3 regions of the Undibacterium sp. GrIS 1.2 genome follow, and region 3 is predicted to be linked to each of the others. Evidence: predicted binding sites of a transcription regulator. Region 3 holds the regulator's gene; each other region holds the start of a gene.
The links. The regulator sigma-54, encoded in region 3, starts transcription at its own class of promoters, with help from an activator protein. The targets are predictions, from matches to a motif close to TGGCANGNAANCTGCTTT.

Region 1 (6,337 bases), on a different contig from region 3:
CGTATAAGGCACCGGCAGGACTCTCCACTAATTCCGCCAAAGCGCGAATCACCCGCTCATCCAAGTCTGTGCCACCAACAGAAAGCGTGCGGGTAAAACGCATCCACTCTTCTCGATAGTCGTAATTATAGTTGTAAAAATGCTTACTTATAAAAACTTTAAGCCAAGAACGTACAGATCCGGAAAAAAGTAAGACGACCAGCAAAATGACGGCCCCAAAAAGAAAGGCCACTTGCATGACCGTCCCCCAATTGCCACCAAAAAATCGGAGGTAATATCCTGCAGCAGCCATCGCTAACAAATAAAATGCCGCACCGAATAGCGTTGCAGAGTGAAACAACATTTTCCTGGATACTAATATTCCGAGTGACCATTTTGGATTGCGGGCAACAGAAATTGCAATCAAAGGAACACTAAGCGAGTTGACGATACCTCTGGCAGCCCAAATTTCTGGATTAACCGCGCGAAACAACATCGCATCGCTGTACAGATAAAAATCATAGGCAAACAAGCCGCCTATACCAAGGCAGGCAAATTTAATTCCCCATCGCCCTTGATCAGACATATTTCTAAAAAATTGCTCGACTAACAAAAGACCAATCACGGCCATGGCAACTCGGCCAAAAGTATCACTAGCGAGACGAATCTGTTCACGAAATACGCTCTCCGAGCTAGCGTGCACATAAATAGTGGCAACAAATAGCGTCACCAAAAATACCAAAATAAAACGTGAATAAGTTGTGGCTCGCGACCAGGAAAATACTTTAGGAGGAGCCTGTGGATTGAGTAATACGAGTAAAAATAAGATCCAGCTCGCTCCTCTAGCAACTTCTAAAGACTGCGAGAAAAGTGATAAAGGAATACCCGTTAAAGCATGATAAGCAAGAATGGCAGACGACCACGCAGTCAGCATGCAGGCAATTGTCAAGGACAGCCAATGAAGCCGGCCTCGCCATAAAGTCATCAAAACAATGGATAACAGTAAAAACGCTGATGCAGCGATGGTGTAACTAAGCGAAGCGACACTAATCAGCATCTAATCTACTTTCTTGAGGCGGGCGTGTTACCTAGCACCTTTGCCTAGCAAAACGACCTGTACTGTTTCCAACAAAATCAAAACATCTAAAAAAAGACTATTGTTTTTGACGTAATACAAATCATATTGCAGCTTTTGCAAAGAATCTTCTACCGAGGCTCCGTAGGCATATCTCACCTGAGCCATACCGGTAATACCTGGCTTAATGCTGTGCCGCAAATTATAAAAAGGAACATCTTTGCATAGCTGATCTACAAAGAAAGGCCTTTCAGGGCGAGGGCCAACAAAACTCATTTCGCCTTTCAAGACATTCAGTATTTGAGGTAATTCGTCAATGCGCAACTTGCGGATGATCTTACCGACTCTAGTAACACGTGGATCATTCGTTGTTGCCCATTGCGGATTACCAGCTCGCTCAGCATTCGTACCCATACTACGAAACTTCAAAACCATATAGGTTCTGCCGTCTTTCCCGACTCGCTCTTGCTTATAAAGGATGGGGCCACGATCTTCCAAATAAATAAGACAAGTAGTAATTAACATGACAGGCGACGCCAACAAGAAAATAATCGCACTGGCGAATAAATCAAAAATCTGTTTAATAATTCGCCGCAAAAAATTCTGATTAAATCCATCACCAAAGACGAGCCAGCCAGGCTGTAAAGACTCAACGCGAATTTGACATGCCTCGCGCTCAAAAAAGGCCGCAGCATCAATCACTCTCACGCCACTTAATTTGCACTCAAGCAAATCATCAATCGGAAATTGTGAGCCACGTCGATTTTGTACTGCAACCACAATTTCATCTGCATTATATTTTTCAGCAAGGGTACTTAAGCGAGTGTTCGCGGGGAAAAAATTGACATTAACAACCTGGCAATCTTCATCACTAACTGGCATAAAGCCTAATATTTCATATTCATGATGGGCTGAATTACTCAAAGCAAGTTCACAACACTCCTTTGCAATAGCGCCACTTCCAAGAAAGATAATCCTTGACCGTAAAACGCCAGATTGCGATGTCTTAAATATTAAAACTCGCGCCACCAAAATGCCGATAGCGGCAATAACCAACACAATACCCAGCATACCTCTGCCAATATACAAAGTCGGCAGCACATAAAATACTAAGGTAATGAGGATTAATGCCATGGCAAACGAAGGCATCAGACGAAGAAATGTATTACGAATACCCTCTCTAAAATTGATCTGATACATGCCCAATGCACTCATGCTAAATACGACTGCAAAGGCAAATACACAGGCAGTTTGAAAAAAACTATTAGACGAGGATGAAAACGGAAGTTCATGATCAACATCACGAATCATTGCTCCAAAATAAACTGATACCAGCGAAATGCTGAATTCAATCAAGAGCAAAATCGAAGTGATACGTGATACGTGGTGGTTGGCGATTCTGAACATCTATGCTCCACAGCCCAGCAACAAATTAATTGCAAAAAAAACATTATTCATATAGAGATTACTATATTTTTTGCAATTTTTACAGTGATTAATAAAAATGAAATATATTCTGCGCAGAATGCAACAGCCCAGAATATTTTTACCATTACTTAAGTAAAGACTGGTAAATGCAAAAAAGCTGCCTGATTACTATCAGGCAGCTTCCAACAAAAAAACTTGTTTTATATTATTTTGCTTTACGGCGCAGACTAGCCAGACCTGCCAAACCCAATCCCAACAAAGCGATAGATGCTGGCTCTGGAATTTTATTGGATCTGATTGGATCATTGATCAAACCGGTGAAGCATTGACCTGCGCTGATCTGTGCGCTTGTGCAAACACCCGAACCAGCATCAGCACCGTTGTCACTCAAAGTATATTTACCGTCAAAATCGTGTCCGAATTGAGCGTTTGTATTCCATGAGCTGTAAGCAGTTCCGCCAACAACATCACCGAAAAACGAACCCTTGCCGTCAGCTGGCAAGTTTGTAGAAGTCGCTTGCTGTACCAACGTTGATTGAGTTTCATCAGCTGTTGGATCAAATCCGCCAGCAACATTAACCAATTGCTTTCCTGCACCAAACACTACTTGCAAATAAGCTGGGCCGAGACCTGCAAACGCTGAATAGCTATTGAATCCTGTACGATCGTTTGGATTTGCGTTGAAATCGGAATCCAAAGCATTAATCTTTGTTGCAGAGCGATATACATCCAAATGGATCAATCCATCTGAAGTGCCGCCAGTCGCACCAATGTTGTAGATATTAAAACCGGATGCAGTTGAGACGATATTCAAATCTGCAATGCCGTAAATCATGTAATACAAATAACTACCATCAGACAAACCAGCAGCCCAGGATTTGCCGCCTGTACCCAAGATCTGAGTAATTGAGCCTACACCCCAAGTTGTTTCGTTGCTGCCAGCTGTTGTATTTGTTTCAGTTGTTAAACCGACCAATTTGATATTCAAATTGCCAGTAAGATCATCCAAAGTTGTTGCACCGGCTGACAATGATGCCAAGCCCAAGGATGTTGCTGCTATCCATTTTTTCATGTTCATATTAGTTCTCCACATTTGTTTAGGGCGCGGTTAATTGAGCGTCGACGTCATATAAGCAAATGCTGTGCCACTATTTACCGTTAATATATTCTCATAGGAGAACCCAGTACAAATATCGGTTTTAATGAAAAAAATCATCCTATATTTAGATCTGCTGTAAGAAAAATCGACAGCTTTAAAATGTAAATAAACAGGCTATTTGTCTATGGAGATGCCGCATGGAAATAGCTGTTATCTCTATTAATTACCTACCGGAACGTTAACTAAATTTCACCACTTATGCTTTGACATGTTATATGCTTGTGTGAGCTTAAAACAGTCAATTTTGCAAACATATTCGAGGACATTATTATGACTACCAGTTTTAATTATGATTATTTTGTAACTCGGAATAATGGCTATGTGGATCTGACGACCCAAAAAAAAATCAGCGAAACCACGATCTTGATTGCAGGTTGCGGCATTGGCAGTAGCGTCGCCGTTTGTGCCACGCGGATGGGGTTTTGCAACTTCGTCTTAGTCGATGGCGACGTCGTCGATGCGCATAATCTAAACCGACAATTTTATGATTTTGACGATATCGGCAAACCCAAAGTTGAGGCCTTGAAACGTCAAATTTTACGCATCAACCCTGAGGCTAAGGTTGAGGCGATTTATGCCTACTTAAATAAAGATAACACTGCAGATATCGTCAAAAAAGCTAATATCGTTTTTGATACTGTCGATTTTCTTGATCTCGAAGCAATCCTGAGTCTACATACGGCAGCCAAAGCATTTCACACAGAATTGTTCACGGCCCTGTCTATCGGATATGGCGCTGGAGTTCTTTATTTCCCCTCAGATTCTGGTATTTCATTGACCGATTTAATTGCGAATGACATTCAAGACAGTCAGGGTGAAGGGGATGCGAGTTATGCCAATGTTTTTGCGAAAATAATGAATCGAATTGGCGCTCATTTAGACAAACAAGTCGTGGAGCAGGTGGCAAAAGCGTTAACCATTATGGAAGATGGCAGACCTTGCCCGGCATCACAAATAGCGGTTGGTAGTTTTACGATTGCGGCGATGGCGGTATCGATGATGCATGACGTTATTGCTGGATTAAAAGTGCCAAGCGCACCGCAAATGGTGGTACACAGCTTTAGAAATAATCAAACTAAACTCATCAACATTACCGAGTAATTATTTTCGATTCTGGTCTATCGATAAGCTTAAAAATTAATCTGATTACTAAAATTAATCCGACTCAGATCACCTTCCTTGCTAGGTGCGACGCTTAGTTAGGCGCTGCCAGAAACTACCTAAAAAGGTAAAAAAAACGATCTTAAATGGAATAGGCTGGTCGTTAAACCATGCTGCTAAAAATTTATTTTCTCTTTGCAGACGCTCTTCCAATTCATTTAAATCAACGATAAATGGGGTAACAGGTCCGTAATAATCAGTTTGCGGTCCAATGGGTACAAACCTGAATCCCATCTTATCTAATGAACGTGCGAGTGACCTCTCCATTGCTGCATACCAAAAACGAATTCCATTTTGGCGGCTATACCGATACATTTCCCTATACAGGCCTAACAATAGTAATGGGCTATTGCCTCTGCGAGTCTTCCCGCCTTGGTGAGGTTTAATAGTTGCAGAGCTACCTTTTTCTAAAAAGTCTTTGGACACACCTTCCATTGAATCACCTCGACGTCGACGATGCGTCTTACGAACGACCAGGCGAGATATTTCTCCCGCGATCGCACGATCTGGCATTTCAAAAGTATCAAAAATACTGCAATGACTTTCAAACGGGTAATCTAGCGACGTGAGTGGCTGAACCAGTCTCACAGTCCCTACGATCTCATCTTCCATTGTGTAGGCTGCAAAATGGGTCGCACAATCATCATATTCATCGCTTTCAAGTCCATTTTGAAACTCCTCGGTTGGAAGAAATTGACACTCCAGGCAATAGACCTCGTATCGCAATTGAAAAATTTCTTTTAGCAATACTGATTCAATATTGCCTCGTAATTCCTTACGAAACTTAAAGTAAGGAACCAAAATATCTCGCTTGCCGAATATTCTCTCGATCAACATATTGCCTTCCGCTCTAAAGCTGATTTTTGCTTGCTCGATGCATCACGATGGGTGAAGAGGTTACTAAATTCCTTTGATATGGATGAGTCGTCTTTTGATAAAGACGATTTATTTTTTGAACATAATCATGTGTTTCTAAGTAAGGCGGTACGCCATGATATTTTTCTACCGCACCCTCGCCGGCGTTATAGGCCGCAGCAACGAGGGAAACATTACCTCTAAAATAGGCGAGCAACCAACGTAAATACGATAGCCCACCTTTAATATTGTCTTCTGCATCAAAAGCGTTTTTTACACTAAAACGTTGTGCGGTGTCGGGTGTAAGTTGCATCAAGCCTTGCGCATTTTTTTGCGATAGCGCCTTCTCGTTAAAACCGGATTCGACATAAATAATGGCAAGCGCAAAATTAGCATCAACCGAATAACGTGGTGCCAACTTTTGTACTAATTGGGCGATCTTTCCTTTGGGATAAACCGGGATAAACGTTTCTGCATTTTTAACGCTAGGGACTTCGACAACGACGTCAAAGCAAGGCGGCAACGAAGTCATTTCTGTAACGACGATCGTACCGAGCATTTGCTTCGCTTGCGGATGTCCTTGCTCAGCAGCGATCTGAAAAAGTTGCTGGGCAATTGCATCATTTCTAGGCACACCTCGACCATTTACATACATCCAACCCATCGCATATTGAGCTTCT
Region 2 (6,337 bases), on a different contig from region 3:
GATGCCCCAAAAAGTTTGTTCAGGTTTCCAGGTGCCGGCCAACTCACGTTTGACTTCCTGGCTGTAATACACACCCCAATTTTCCGTGTTCGCAGACAGTTGGGCTTTAGGGCCATATTTCGCCATATCGGTGTCCCAGCCAAAAGCATGCACGCCTTTTTCTTCCGCTACTTGCACCACTGCTGGTGAGTCCGTATTTTGTGCCAGCATATCGGCGCCCTGTGCCACCAGAGTCTCGGCTGCCTGACGTTCTTTGCCCGGATCGTACCAGGTGTTGACCCAGACAACTTTGGTTTTTATTTTAGGATTGACGCTTTTTGCACCCAAGGTAAAGGCGTCGATATTGCGTACGACTTCTGGTACTGGGAAGGAGCCGACAAAGCCTAAAGTATTCGACTTGGTCATCTTGCCCGCGATAATGCCGAGCAGGTAGGCACCTTCGTAAAAGCGGGTTTGATAAGTGCCTAAGTTAGCTGTCGTTTTATAGCCTGTGGCATGGACAAAGTGGACTTTAGGAAATAATTTTGCGACTTTCACCGTCGGATCCATGTAGCCGAATGAGGTCGTGAAAATCAGCTTGTTGCCGTCGACAGCTAACTGGCGGATGATGCGTTCTGCATCAGCAGTTTCTGGCACGTTTTCAACAAACGTCGTTTTGATTTTTGCGCCAAATTCTTTTTCAATAGCCAGACGACCTTGGTCATGCTGGAATGTCCAGCCGCCGTCACCGACAGGTCCCAGATATACAAAAGCGACCTTGAGCGGTTCGGCAGCAAAGGCTGAAGCCCCTGTCATTAAGCTGCTTGCCACGGCGATGGCAGTTACTACGGTACGGATACGGTACATTGATAACTCCTTGTCTTGAATAAATCCCTGATAGCAACGGGGACGACTGGTAAGTACAGACAAACACAATAAGATAAAACGTGTAATAAATACGACTAAAAAAAATCAAGCGTGAAGTCTCAAACTTCTTGCGGGATGAAGCTCGCGCAACTAGTTTGAAACTGTCGCTCTCTCAACTTTGTCCGTTTAAAAATGATATTCAACTCTTGCCATCGGTGTTTTTGCCAATGAGCCGGGGACTTGCGATGGATTGCCGAACTTGTTGCGCCAGTATTGATATTCAAAACCAGCTCGTAACGTATTTTTGCCGATTCCAAGCGCAGTGCCAACGTCATACATGATCATCGCATCAATATTCGTCTCTGGGGAGGTTGGGCCACCATATTCATTTTTTCCTTTGGAGGCGATGTAATTCATATAGCCTTCAAATGCGAATCCGCTTGTGCTGATAGGAATACCCCATGCGGCACTTAGCATAGGATGGAGATCATAGGTGTAGCGGCTAGTGACACCAATAGGAAAGTTGCTTTCTTGCAGTAACAACAGACTGACGTCTAAAAATCCAGGCACATCCACCATCAGTGTCGGGCCGACAACGAGCATGCGTTTTTTGGATGCATATCCGGTATCGTTCTTGGTATTCCAGTCAAAGCCTGCAGTAATACCAACGCCGCGCACCGGACCGAAGCCCAGACTCTTGCCAGTGACTTTACCCAGATCTAGGGTATTCCGGTACACCACATAGGCTTCTTGCGCATTGCTGTCTTTGCTATCAGACTGCAATAGATCAATATTGAAATAATTCGAGCCGTATTTGTATCCGCTGACGTGGGTCAGATTGAAAATGTTTTTTGAAATGTCTTCGGGGTTGTACGGCTCTGCAAATTTGGAACCATAGCGGTAGCCGATTGAGGTGTCACTCCAATCCGCTGCGTTGGCCTCACTGGCCGCAATACCGGTCATCAGTAGGGTGACTGCGCAAGCGATTGTCTTGTTAATTCGGGATTTTAAAGGTGTTGCCAACATAATGCTCTCCATAAGGATTTACGATTAAAAATGAATCTGTTTCCGTCTGATTGTTTTTTGATACTGGGATGGAACTGGATCACAGCTAAGAATCGAAAAATCTTTCACTATTCAGTGTTTTATGGACAGTTATAGTTTTAGTTGTCAACAATAACGGATTTGCTTGTTGACGATTTTCAACTTCTTTGTCAGCAAAAAATGTGCCACTCTTCTTTTGGATTTTCTCACCAATGAGGAACAGTTTTACGTCATTCAGATAATCTGAGCGCATTAAATTTGCTCTTAAATGAAGATAAATGTGCGTTATTAGTGCATCATTAATGCATAAATCGGAAGATTAGCGACACGCTGTCAACTAATGAGCATGGCTATGTTCTGCTAAGCTCATGAGATTGTTATTCATATTATTTTCATCATTGATGTGATGATGAGCAGAAAATATAACAGCTTTAACTACAACACAAGTAAAAATTGTTATCAATATAGTGAAATATTGTCGACAATTTGCATCATCTGATTGTATGCTCAGCATGTCGATACAAAGAACTTCTCAATATGGAATGACTGAGCTTGGCATGACAATTGCGACAGTTGATTTTGCTATTTACTTCCTCTTTAACGGGACGCTATGGATCACTTGCCAGCTTCACCTGAGTTACCTGCGACGGCTCTGCCAATTCAGCCAGATCAGACGATATCGTCATCGACACAGTCGCCTCGTCTGGTGTTAACTGGAATCACCACGCGCTACCCTACTGTGGTTGCAAACGACGATATCGCACTGACCGTGCAGCCCGGAGAGATTCACGCTTTACTCGGCGAAAACGGTGCCGGTAAAAGTACCTTGATGAAAATCGTGTATGGCGTGACCCAACCCGATGAAGGTACGATTTTGTGGGAGGGGCGCTATGTGGATATCACCAATCCCGCCCAAGCGCGACGTATGGGGATAGGAATGGTGTTTCAGCATTTTTCTTTATTTGAGACCCTTACGGTTGCTGAGAATATTGCACTTGCAATGGATGTGCCGACAGCACCGGCATCGCTCGCCGCCAGGATTACGGAAGTCTCTGACAAATACGGATTACCGATTGACCCTTACCGCCTAGTACATAGCATGTCAGTAGGCGAACGGCAAAGGGTAGAAATTGTTCGTTGCTTGTTATTGGAGCCTAAGCTGTTAATCATGGATGAACCAACATCCGTGCTGACTCCACAGGCGGTATTGATCTTGTTTGACACGTTGCGACAATTGGCTAAAGAGGGGTGCAGCATCTTGTATATCAGCCATAAGTTAGATGAGATCCGGGCATTATGTGACACAGCAACCGTGCTGCGCGGCGGTCGTGTCACGGGTACTGCGGTACCTAAACAAGAAACCAACGACAGTCTGGCACGGATGATGATCGGTGGCGAACTGGCCGAATGTCATTTAGTCCCACAAGAAACAGGGGAAGTGCGTTTAGCGCTAAACCAGTTATCCATGTCGACGATTGATCCTTTTGGCACCGCGCTGGAATCGATCAGCTTGTCTGTAAAAAGCGGAGAAATATTGGGGATTGCAGGTATCTCTGGTAATGGACAAAAAGAATTATTAGCTGCGTTGTCGGGAGAAGTTCTCAGCCCGCAAAGTAAGATGATCAGCATTATTGGACAAGATGCCGGACGCCTGAATTCAGCACAACGACGACGCCTAGGCCTGACCTTTGTTCCTGAAGAGCGCTTAGGGCGTGGTGCGGTGCCTGCCATGAGTCTATTGCACAACGCATTATTAACTGGCGCCCGGCATGGCATGGTGAAGAATGGATTTTTACGTCATTCTGCGATTCGTCAGTTCACACAAGAAGTTATTACGCACTTCAAAGTCAAATGCGGTGGTGACAGCGCTGTTGCTTCTAGTCTGTCCGGTGGCAATCTACAAAAATTTATTGTCGGACGCGAGACGATGCTCAATCCCAAATTGATGATAATCGCGCAGCCGACCTGGGGCGTGGACGTGGGTGCTGCACAGATGATACGGCAAGCCCTGATGGATCTGCGACAGCAAGGAGTGGCCCTGCTAGTCATCTCGGAAGAGCTGGAGGAATTGTTCACGATCAGCGACCGTATCTGCGTTTTGGCTGAGGGACGTTTGTCGCCGGCATTGCCTTTGGCCGATACAAGTATTGAACAAATCGGAAACTGGATGAGCGGCAAATTTGATGCAGTGACGAAGAGAATGGACGGCTCGTCTACGCAGTCAGGCCTTTCATTTATAGCCGGACAAGCAAGCAATCATCAGGAGAGCCATTTTGCCTAATATGTTTAAGTTGGAGCGCCGTCCTGTGCCGTCTTCCATGATGAAGATCGCATCACCTCTGATTGCGGCGGTGGCGATGTTACTTACCGGCATCATAATTTTTACTGCACTTGGAAAACCACCGCAACAAGCGTTTTATGTCTTCTTCATCAAACCGGTCGAGAACATATACGGCGTTGGCGAATTATTATTGAAGGCATCACCTTTATTATTGTGCGCACTTGGTCTGGCAATAGGATTCCGCGCGAATGTCTGGAATATCGGAGCAGAAGGCCAGTTGACGATGGGCGCGATTGCCAGTGGCGGTGTCGCGTTGTGGTTGGGAGATACCAGCGTCGCTTGGGGTTTGCCGCTGATGTTGTTGGCTGGTGCTCTGGGCGGTATGGCATGGGCTGCGATACCGGCATTTTTACGGAACCGTTTTAATACCAGCGAAATTCTGGTGACCTTGATGTTGGTTTATATTGCTCAGTTATTTTTATCGTTTCTAGTTCATGGTCCATGGCGCGATCCCCAAGGTTTTAATTTTCCGCAATCGAAAACCTTCGCTGACGCGTACTTAATTCCCTTATTAGTCGAAGGTACTCGTACCAACTGGAGTTTTGTGTTGGGATTATTGCTGGCGATTGCATCTTGGATTTTTTCTAGTCAGACGTATGCGGGCTATCGTATGCAGGTAGCTGGACTGGCACCTGCAGCGGCGACGTATGCTGGATTTTCGATTAAGCGTAATGTTTGGGTTGCACTAATGATCAGTGGTGCGACTGCTGGTCTGGCGGGCATGTGTGAAGTGGCCGGCCCGATTGGACAGCTGCAGGCACAGATATCACCGGGATATGGTTTCGCCGCAATTATCGTGGCCTGGATAGGCCGCTTACATCCGATTGGCATTGTGTTTGGTTCCTTGCTGATGTCGCTGCTTTACCTGGGCGGTGAGTCGGCACAAATGCAGATGGCGTTGCCTTCGGCGATTACTGGCTTGTTTCAGGGTTTGTTACTGTTCTATTTGTTGGCAGCCGATCTGTTTATTACCTTCAGATTGAAAAGAGTTCATACACCGCATGCACCCAACCTCAGTATGCCGGTTAATCCGTCCGCTGCTAGTAAGGGGGTAGTATGAATTTTGATATTCCATTACTCGCTATTTTTGCCAGTACAGTAACCGCGGCAACCCCCTTGATTTATGCAGCATTAGGTGAAACCGTAGTCGAGAAGGCAGGCGTTCTCAATTTGGGAATTGAGGGCATGATGCTGGTCGGTGCGGTAGCAGGATTCGCCGCGACCTTGGCGACGGGCAGTCCGGTGATTGGTTTTATCGCAGCCGCTTGTGCGGGTATTTTGATGTCGCTGGTATTTGCCGTATTGACCTTGAGTTTGCAGGCAAATCAGGTTGCTACCGGATTGGCGCTTACCTTATTTGGCATAGGATTATCTGCATTTGTCGGGCATGATTTTGCCGGTACACCGATCGCTGGTTTAAAGAAACTGCCCATCCCTTTCTTATCCGACATACCGGTGCTTGGGAAACTATTATTTAGCTATGACGCCATGGTCTATGGATCAATTTTGCTGTTTATTGCAGTTCAATGGTTTCTGGTCAAAAGCTATGCTGGCCTAAAAATACGTGCTATCGGTGAGTCACCCACCGTCGCGCATGAAGTTGGTCATCCTGTGATCTGGATACGCTATTGTGCCGTGATGTTTGGTGGTGCGACGGCGGGTATTGCCGGAGCTTATCTGTCTCTGGTGCAGACACCAATGTGGGTAGAGGGTATGACCGCAGGTAAGGGCTGGATTGCTTTGGCGTTAGTCGTTTTTGGAACCTGGAAGCCGCTGCGCGTTGTGCTTGGCGCATATCTGTTCGGTGGTGTGACTGTGATGCAGTTATTCGCACAAGGTTTTGGATTAGGAATACCGTCAGAATTTTTATCGATGTTGCCGTATGTCGCAACGATCGTCGTACTAGTGATTATTTGCCGTGATCCAAAAACAATTTTATTGAATCAGCCTCTGTCATTGGGAAAAAACTTTCATCCGGGATCGTGATGGACTTGAGCTTCAACTTGGACTCGGCTGGACTAATGCGAATTAATGTCTGTCGATTGTTCAGATCATCATTATGACTAAAACACTACTGATAAAAAATGCCCGCGTTCTGGTCACAAT
Region 3 (6,337 bases):
AATTATGCGCTGAGTTGAAGGTCGAAGCAGAGCATTGCGGCTTTATCGGTGATGATGTAATTGACTTGCCGGTATTATCGCGGGTTGGTTTTGCCGCCAGCGTACCGAATGGACATGCCGAGGTACGTTGCCGTGTTGATTACATCACGCAGGTGAGTGGTGGCAATGGTGCGGTACGCGAAGTTTGTGATTTTATTTTGCGGGCGCAAGGTAAATACGACCAGGCCTTAGCGCCTTTTCTACTATGAAGTATATTTTTTCTGCAGATCGTTTCCGCGTCTGGGTAGGCATTATTATGCTCGGCGTAATTGCGATGGGTAGCTTTTGGGTGCTGCAAGTTTTACGCAAAAGTGATGAAGAAGGAAATATGCGCAGTGCTGCTCGTACCGATCCTGATTACTATGTGGAAAATTTTAATTTCATCCGTTTGTCGAACAAAGGACAGGCGAATTTTCATGTCACCGGTAGCCGGCTCACTCATAACCCGCAATATGATAATTTTGAAATTACACAACCCCGTATTAATAGTTTTGATAAAGATAAAACTCCTGTAACAGTACGTGCTGATCGCGGACTGGTAGAGCAAAAAACTGCACAACTTAGCGAGCAAGCTAAAGCACAAGTTGAGATTAATACCCAAAGTGACGAGATTCATCTGTATGACAATGTTCAGGTAGTAAGGCCTGAGAGTGATACTACAAAATACATGCAGTTAAATACCGATTATCTATTGTTGTTACCCGATCTGAATACGATGAAAACAGATCATCCCGTGACCTTGTATTCACAAAATTCAGAAACACATGCAGTTGGAATGACGGCGAATAATGAGACACAAGAGACTCAGTTACTAAGTCAGGTTCACATGCATTTTACTAAGCCAGGTGCGAAGTCAGGCACGAAGCAAAAAACATCTAATTAATCAAAATGGAGAGCAAGTAATGAGCTTCCACAATAAACAATCCAAGCATCTGATCGGCGGCTTTTTATGTGCTGTCAGTGCAGTAGTTTTACATTCGGCGGCATTTGCTGAAAAAGCGGATGCCGATAAGCCGACAGAAATTACCGCAGATCATTCTATTTCCGAAGGGAAGAAAAACGTATCTACCATCACGGGGAATGTCGTTTTGACCCGAGGTACCTTGTTAGTCAAAGCCGAGCGCGCTGTCGTGACAACCGCACAAGATGGAACGCAGAGTGCTGTTCTCTATGCTGTTGCGGGCGGCAAAGTATTTTTCCGTCAAAAGCGTGACGGCGGTCCAGACTTATGGGTAGAAGGTGTAGCAGACCGGGTCGAATATGACACCAGGACAGAATTAGTAAAATTTATTTCTAAGGCTGACGTGAAATATCTTGAAGGTAAAACCGTCACACAGGAACAGCAGGGCGACTTTTTATCCTACGACAGTCTTAGCGATGTATTCGTGGCGACTAATAATACGTCTGGAAAATCTGTTGACGGTGGCGGACGTGTGACGTTAATTTTGGCTCCAAAATCCGACAAAAAAGTCAAAGAATAAGATGAGTACATTATTAGTTAAGGGTTTGCAAAAGCGCTATGGCGCGCGGCAAGTCGTCCGTGACGTGTCGTTGGAAGTAAAGAGCGGTGAAGTGGTCGGTTTGCTAGGTCCGAACGGCGCTGGCAAGACTACATCGTTTTATATGATTGTTGGACTGGTACCCTCTGATGCCGGTGAGATCAATATTGATGGTGTTGATATCTCGCGCTTACCCATACACAAACGTGCAACCTTGGGCTTATCTTATTTGCCGCAAGAGGCCTCGGTATTTCGTAAGCTGTCTGTAGAAGACAATATCCGTGCAGTTCTTGAATTACAAAAAGATGAAAACGATCAATTTCTGAGTAAAAAGAAAATTGAAAAACGTTTAGACACCTTGCTGGCCGAATTGCAGATTGACGGCATTCGTGAAAATCAGGCTTTATCCTTGTCGGGTGGTGAACGTCGCAGGGTAGAGATCGCCAGAGCATTGGCAACCAATCCTCGTTTCGTGTTGTTGGATGAGCCTTTTGCAGGCGTCGATCCGATTGCCGTCATTGAGATCCAACGGATTGTGCGCTTCCTTAAAAACCGGGGTATCGGCGTTCTGATCACAGATCACAATGTACGCGAAACTCTTGGCATTTGTGACCATGCCTACATCATTAATCAGGGCGCTGTGTTGGCGACTGGTAAGCCAGACGATATCATTAAAGACGAATCGGTTCGCCGAGTTTATCTGGGAGAGCATTTCCGCATGTAGCGGGAAGCCATACGATGATGAAGCAAAGCCTGCAACTCCGCACGTCCCAGCATTTGGCCTTAACGCCCCAATTGCAGCAATCGATACGTTTGCTGCAATTGTCCACGCTGGAGCTACATCAAGAGTTAGAAAATCTACTTTCCGACAATCCCATGTTGGAGCGGGTAGATGATCCTATGGATAATGCAGTGCGCTTGCTGGCCGACGGCGCCATCAGTGCGACTACGAATAATTCTGAAACTGAATTCGCCGCGCCAGAAATGAATGGCGATGCAGCTACTGCAAGTGCCAGTACTGAAAATGCCGAGCTTAGCGAAGTCGCTGCCTCTGCCGATAGCACCAGCGCGAATGAAGAAGAGTGGAGCTTTGATGATGTTCCTCAAGGCAGCAAATCGTCAGAAGAAGATGACGGACGTCCGCAGTTAGAAGCAGCACAAACTAGCCTCAGAGATCACTTGTTGGAGCAGATGCGATTGAACATTCGCGAGCCCCGTGATCGTGCTCTGATTGAGCTGATGATTGATGCCTTGGATACCAATGGCTATTTGATGGAAACGCTTGAAGAAATTCATGCCAGCTTGCCATTGGAATTATGTGTTGAGCCGGAAGAATTATCCTTTGCGCTGAACATGTTGCAGAACTTTGACCCTAGCGGTGTCGGTGCCAGAAATGTATCCGAATGTCTGGCCTTGCAGATTAAACGTTTTCCTAAAATTCCTTTTGTGACGCGTCGGCTGGCGCAAAAAATTGTTGAGAGCCACATCACTTTATTCGCTCAAAGAGATTTTAATAAGTTGAAGAAAATCCTTAATTGTGATGACGAGGATTTACGCGAAGCGCAAGTGGTTATTCGTCAATGTAACCCCAAACCGGGTGCTGAATTTGCCGTGGCGGCTTCAGATTATGTCGTGCCGGATGTGATAGTCAGAAAGACAGTGAACGGCTGGCAAGTATTACTCAATCAAGATGTGATGCCAAAGCTACGTGTTAATAGTATGTACGCCAGCATCATGAAGCAAAATCGGGGTGACGGTACGCTAGGTTCCCAATTGCAAGAGGCGCGCTGGCTAATCAAAAATATGCGGCAACGCTTTGATACGATTTTGCGGGTTTCACAAGCGATAGTTGAAAGACAACGTAATTTTTTCACGCACGGTGCCGTTGCAATGCGACCACTTGTGTTGCGCGAAATTGCTGATACACTGGGTTTACACGAGAGCACTATTTCTCGTGTAACGACGCAAAAATACATGCTGACCCCGCATGGTATGTTTGAGTTGAAATATTTCTTCGGTAGCCATGTCGCGACGGAAGCAGGGGGGGAAGCATCATCCACCGCGATACGTGCACTCATCAAGCAGTTGATAGGAGCAGAAGACCAGAAAATCCCACTCTCTGACAGCAAGATTGCAGACATGCTGGGAGAACAAGGCATGGTAATTGCGCGACGCACAGTCGCCAAATATCGCGAGGCCTTGAAAATCCCGCCAGTAAGCCTGCGCAAATCTTTGTAACTTGTTCTTGAAATATCCTCGTGTGTTGCTATATATAATTTAGCTCAATAAATAATTTAAGTATTAGTCTGCCAATTCATCGTCTGATTAAATTTACATTAATTGAGTTAAGACAAAATGTTTGTAACAAGTAAGATTACCAAGGAGCGTAGTATGAATCTCACCATCAGTGGACATCACCTCGAAGTAACTCCTGCAATTCGTGAACATGTGCAAAATAAGCTTGAACGTATCAGGCGGCATTTCGATCAAGTAATTGATATCGCCGTCATCCTGACCGTGGACAAGCTCAAAGAAAAGGAAAAACGCCATAAAGCAGACATTAATCTGCACATCAGTGGCAAAGATATTCATGTTGAAAGCCTGGCACAAGATCTCTACGCCGCCATCGACACTCTCATCGACAAACTGGACCGACAAGTCATTAAACATAAAGACAAAATCCAAAATCATCAACATGACGCGATCAAACACATACCCGATCCGACGCCAGTGTAAGCAGATGACTTAGTCGCTTTTTCGATTAGAAAATAGCAAAAAAGGACGCAATCCGGCGTCCTTTTTTTGTTTACGTAACACTTGATTTTTTTGCGAAGATTATGCGCTGATATAAATATACTCCCATATTATTTTTATAAATATGGCTTATTGTCCAGTAATTACATGGACAACTAAAATATACCTGGGGAGAGTATTTATATTGGGTACTGGAGAAATAAGCGACACTCGTAGCTATTCATTTCTTTAAGCCGCACAGATTAGCTTGTACGCATTTAAATTTAACCTCAATACCCTAAAGTTTTTCCGTCGGGATTGCGCGGATCTGAATAACCATCAAATCCCTGATTGCTCATTTGTATCGTTTGTGTGCGCCCCATAGTCGGTGACAATCTCAGATGCTGACCTTTTTGCTCCAGTATGTTTAAGGTATCGATAGTGATCCCTTTTTCTACGCGCAATTGATCTGGCATCCATTGATGATGAATGCGAGGCGCAATGCTGGCTTCGGCAATATTCATATCATGGTCAATCACATTCATAATAATTTGCAAACTGGTGGTGATAATCCGGCTACCCCCCGGGCTGCCTGTGGTCAGAAATGGTCGTCCGTCTTTTAAAATAATTGTCGGTGACATTGAGCTGAGCGGGCGCTTGTATGCCGCAATCGCATTGGCATCGCCACCAAGTAATCCAAACGCGTTGGGAGCACCCGCTTTTACGGAGAAATCATCCATTTCATTATTTAAGGTAATGCCGGTGCCGCTAGCAACGATGCCGCTACCAAAATTCAGATTCAGCGTGTAGGTAGTTGCGACGACGTTACCATACTGATCTGCTGTAGCAAAATGGGTAGTTTGATCACTTTCGTAAGGCGCTAGTTTACCGGGCTTGATTTGATCGGACGGCGTTGCATGTTCTGGATTAATTTTCTTTGATAACTCATCAGCATAGGCGCGTGATGTCAGTGCTTTAATCGGTACTTTGACAAAATCGGGATCGCCCAAATATTCAGAACGATCGGCATAAGCGAGCTTCATGGTCTCCGCCATCAGGTGTAAGTTTTGTGCGCTATTACTGCCTTGTTCTTTAATCGGAAAGTGTTCAAGAATATGCAACATTTGTACGATGTGTACGCCGCCTGAGCTGGGTGGCGGCATGGCCACGATTTCATAGCCGCGATAACTACCTTTGACGGGTTCGCGCTCGACGACCTTATAATTTTTCATATCTTCTGCGCTGATGATGCCTTCATGCTGCGCCATTTCTGCAACAATTTTCTTTGCGATGGCGCCTTGATAAAAAGCACTCGCGCCTTCTTTTGCAATCAACTTGAGGGATGCAGCCAGATCTTTTTGGATTAATTTTTCACCTGCGACCAGAGGTTTGCCATTTTTAAAAAAGATCGCTTTGCTCGACTCCCACGCGCCCAAATGGTCGTATTCTGCGTCGAGGATGCTGGCTAGATGTGGACTTACCTCAAAGCCTTGTTCTGCCAGTTGTATCGCAGGTGCAATGACATCTGATAATTTCATGGTGCCGTATTTACTTAGCGCCTGCGTCAATCCGGCGACAGTTCCAGGTACGCCAATCGCCAAATGCGAGTAGAGTGATTTGCCAGGAATGACTTTGCCTGCTTTATCCAGATACATGTCGCGGCTTGCTTTGATGGGGGCCATTTCGCGGAAATCCAGTGCGATGTCTTTACCCGATTTGGCGTCATGGATTAGCATAAAACCTCCACCACCAATATTGCCTGCGTTGGGCAACACCACCGCCAGCGCAAAGCCAACCGCCACCGCAGCATCGACCGCATTCCCGCCGCGCTTTAACATATCCAGGCCAACTTGCGTTGCCAAGCCTTGTTCGCTCGCCACCATCCCATGCTTAGCATGGATTGGACTGACGATGTCATAACCAATATCGTATTTAACAACGGGATTAATGCTGGTAGTTTTAGCTACGAATTGCGCTTGTGTCGCAGTAATGCTTGATGCCAGCGCCAGTGCGATTAATCCTAAGCGTGATACGCGCAACAAGCTTGTTGAATTTGACAGAAATAG

Region 1: AAKU61_RS04960 (PEP-CTERM sorting domain-containing protein) is a predicted target of sigma-54. The motif match lies at 3,613-3,630, and genes of this name have one in related genera.
Region 2: AAKU61_RS01015 (outer envelope protein) is a predicted target of sigma-54. The motif match lies at 2,061-2,078, and genes of this name have one in related genera.

The regions. Positions count from the first base shown of each region.
Region 1 is NZ_JBEONP010000008.1:15,150-21,486, reverse strand. Features, by position in the region: gene prsK (XrtA/PEP-CTERM system histidine kinase PrsK) at 1-1,036, opposite strand, end outside; gene AAKU61_RS04965 (TIGR03013 family XrtA/PEP-CTERM system glycosyltransferase) at 1,064-2,461, opposite strand; gene AAKU61_RS04960 (PEP-CTERM sorting domain-containing protein) at 2,688-3,560, opposite strand; gene AAKU61_RS04955 (ThiF family adenylyltransferase) at 3,912-4,742, shown strand; gene AAKU61_RS04950 (PEP-CTERM/exosortase system-associated acyltransferase) at 4,824-5,639, opposite strand; gene AAKU61_RS04945 (transglycosylase SLT domain-containing protein) at 5,653-6,337, opposite strand, start outside.
Region 2 is NZ_JBEONP010000002.1:2,391-8,727, forward strand. Features, by position in the region: gene AAKU61_RS01010 (BMP family ABC transporter substrate-binding protein) at 1-846, opposite strand, end outside; gene AAKU61_RS01015 (outer envelope protein) at 1,033-1,809, opposite strand; gene AAKU61_RS01020 (ABC transporter ATP-binding protein) at 2,501-4,171, shown strand; gene AAKU61_RS01025 (ABC transporter permease) at 4,173-5,291, shown strand; gene AAKU61_RS01030 (ABC transporter permease) at 5,288-6,217, shown strand; gene AAKU61_RS01035 (8-oxoguanine deaminase) at 6,291-6,337, shown strand, end outside.
Region 3 is NZ_JBEONP010000005.1:60,996-67,332, reverse strand. Features, by position in the region: gene AAKU61_RS03410 (KdsC family phosphatase) at 1-248, shown strand, start outside; gene lptC (LPS export ABC transporter periplasmic protein LptC) at 245-922, shown strand; gene lptA (lipopolysaccharide transport periplasmic protein LptA) at 942-1,520, shown strand; gene lptB (LPS export ABC transporter ATP-binding protein) at 1,522-2,262, shown strand; gene AAKU61_RS03390 (RNA polymerase factor sigma-54) at 2,280-3,776, shown strand; gene hpf (ribosome hibernation-promoting factor, HPF/YfiA family) at 3,930-4,274, shown strand; gene ggt (gamma-glutamyltransferase) at 4,562-6,337, opposite strand, start outside.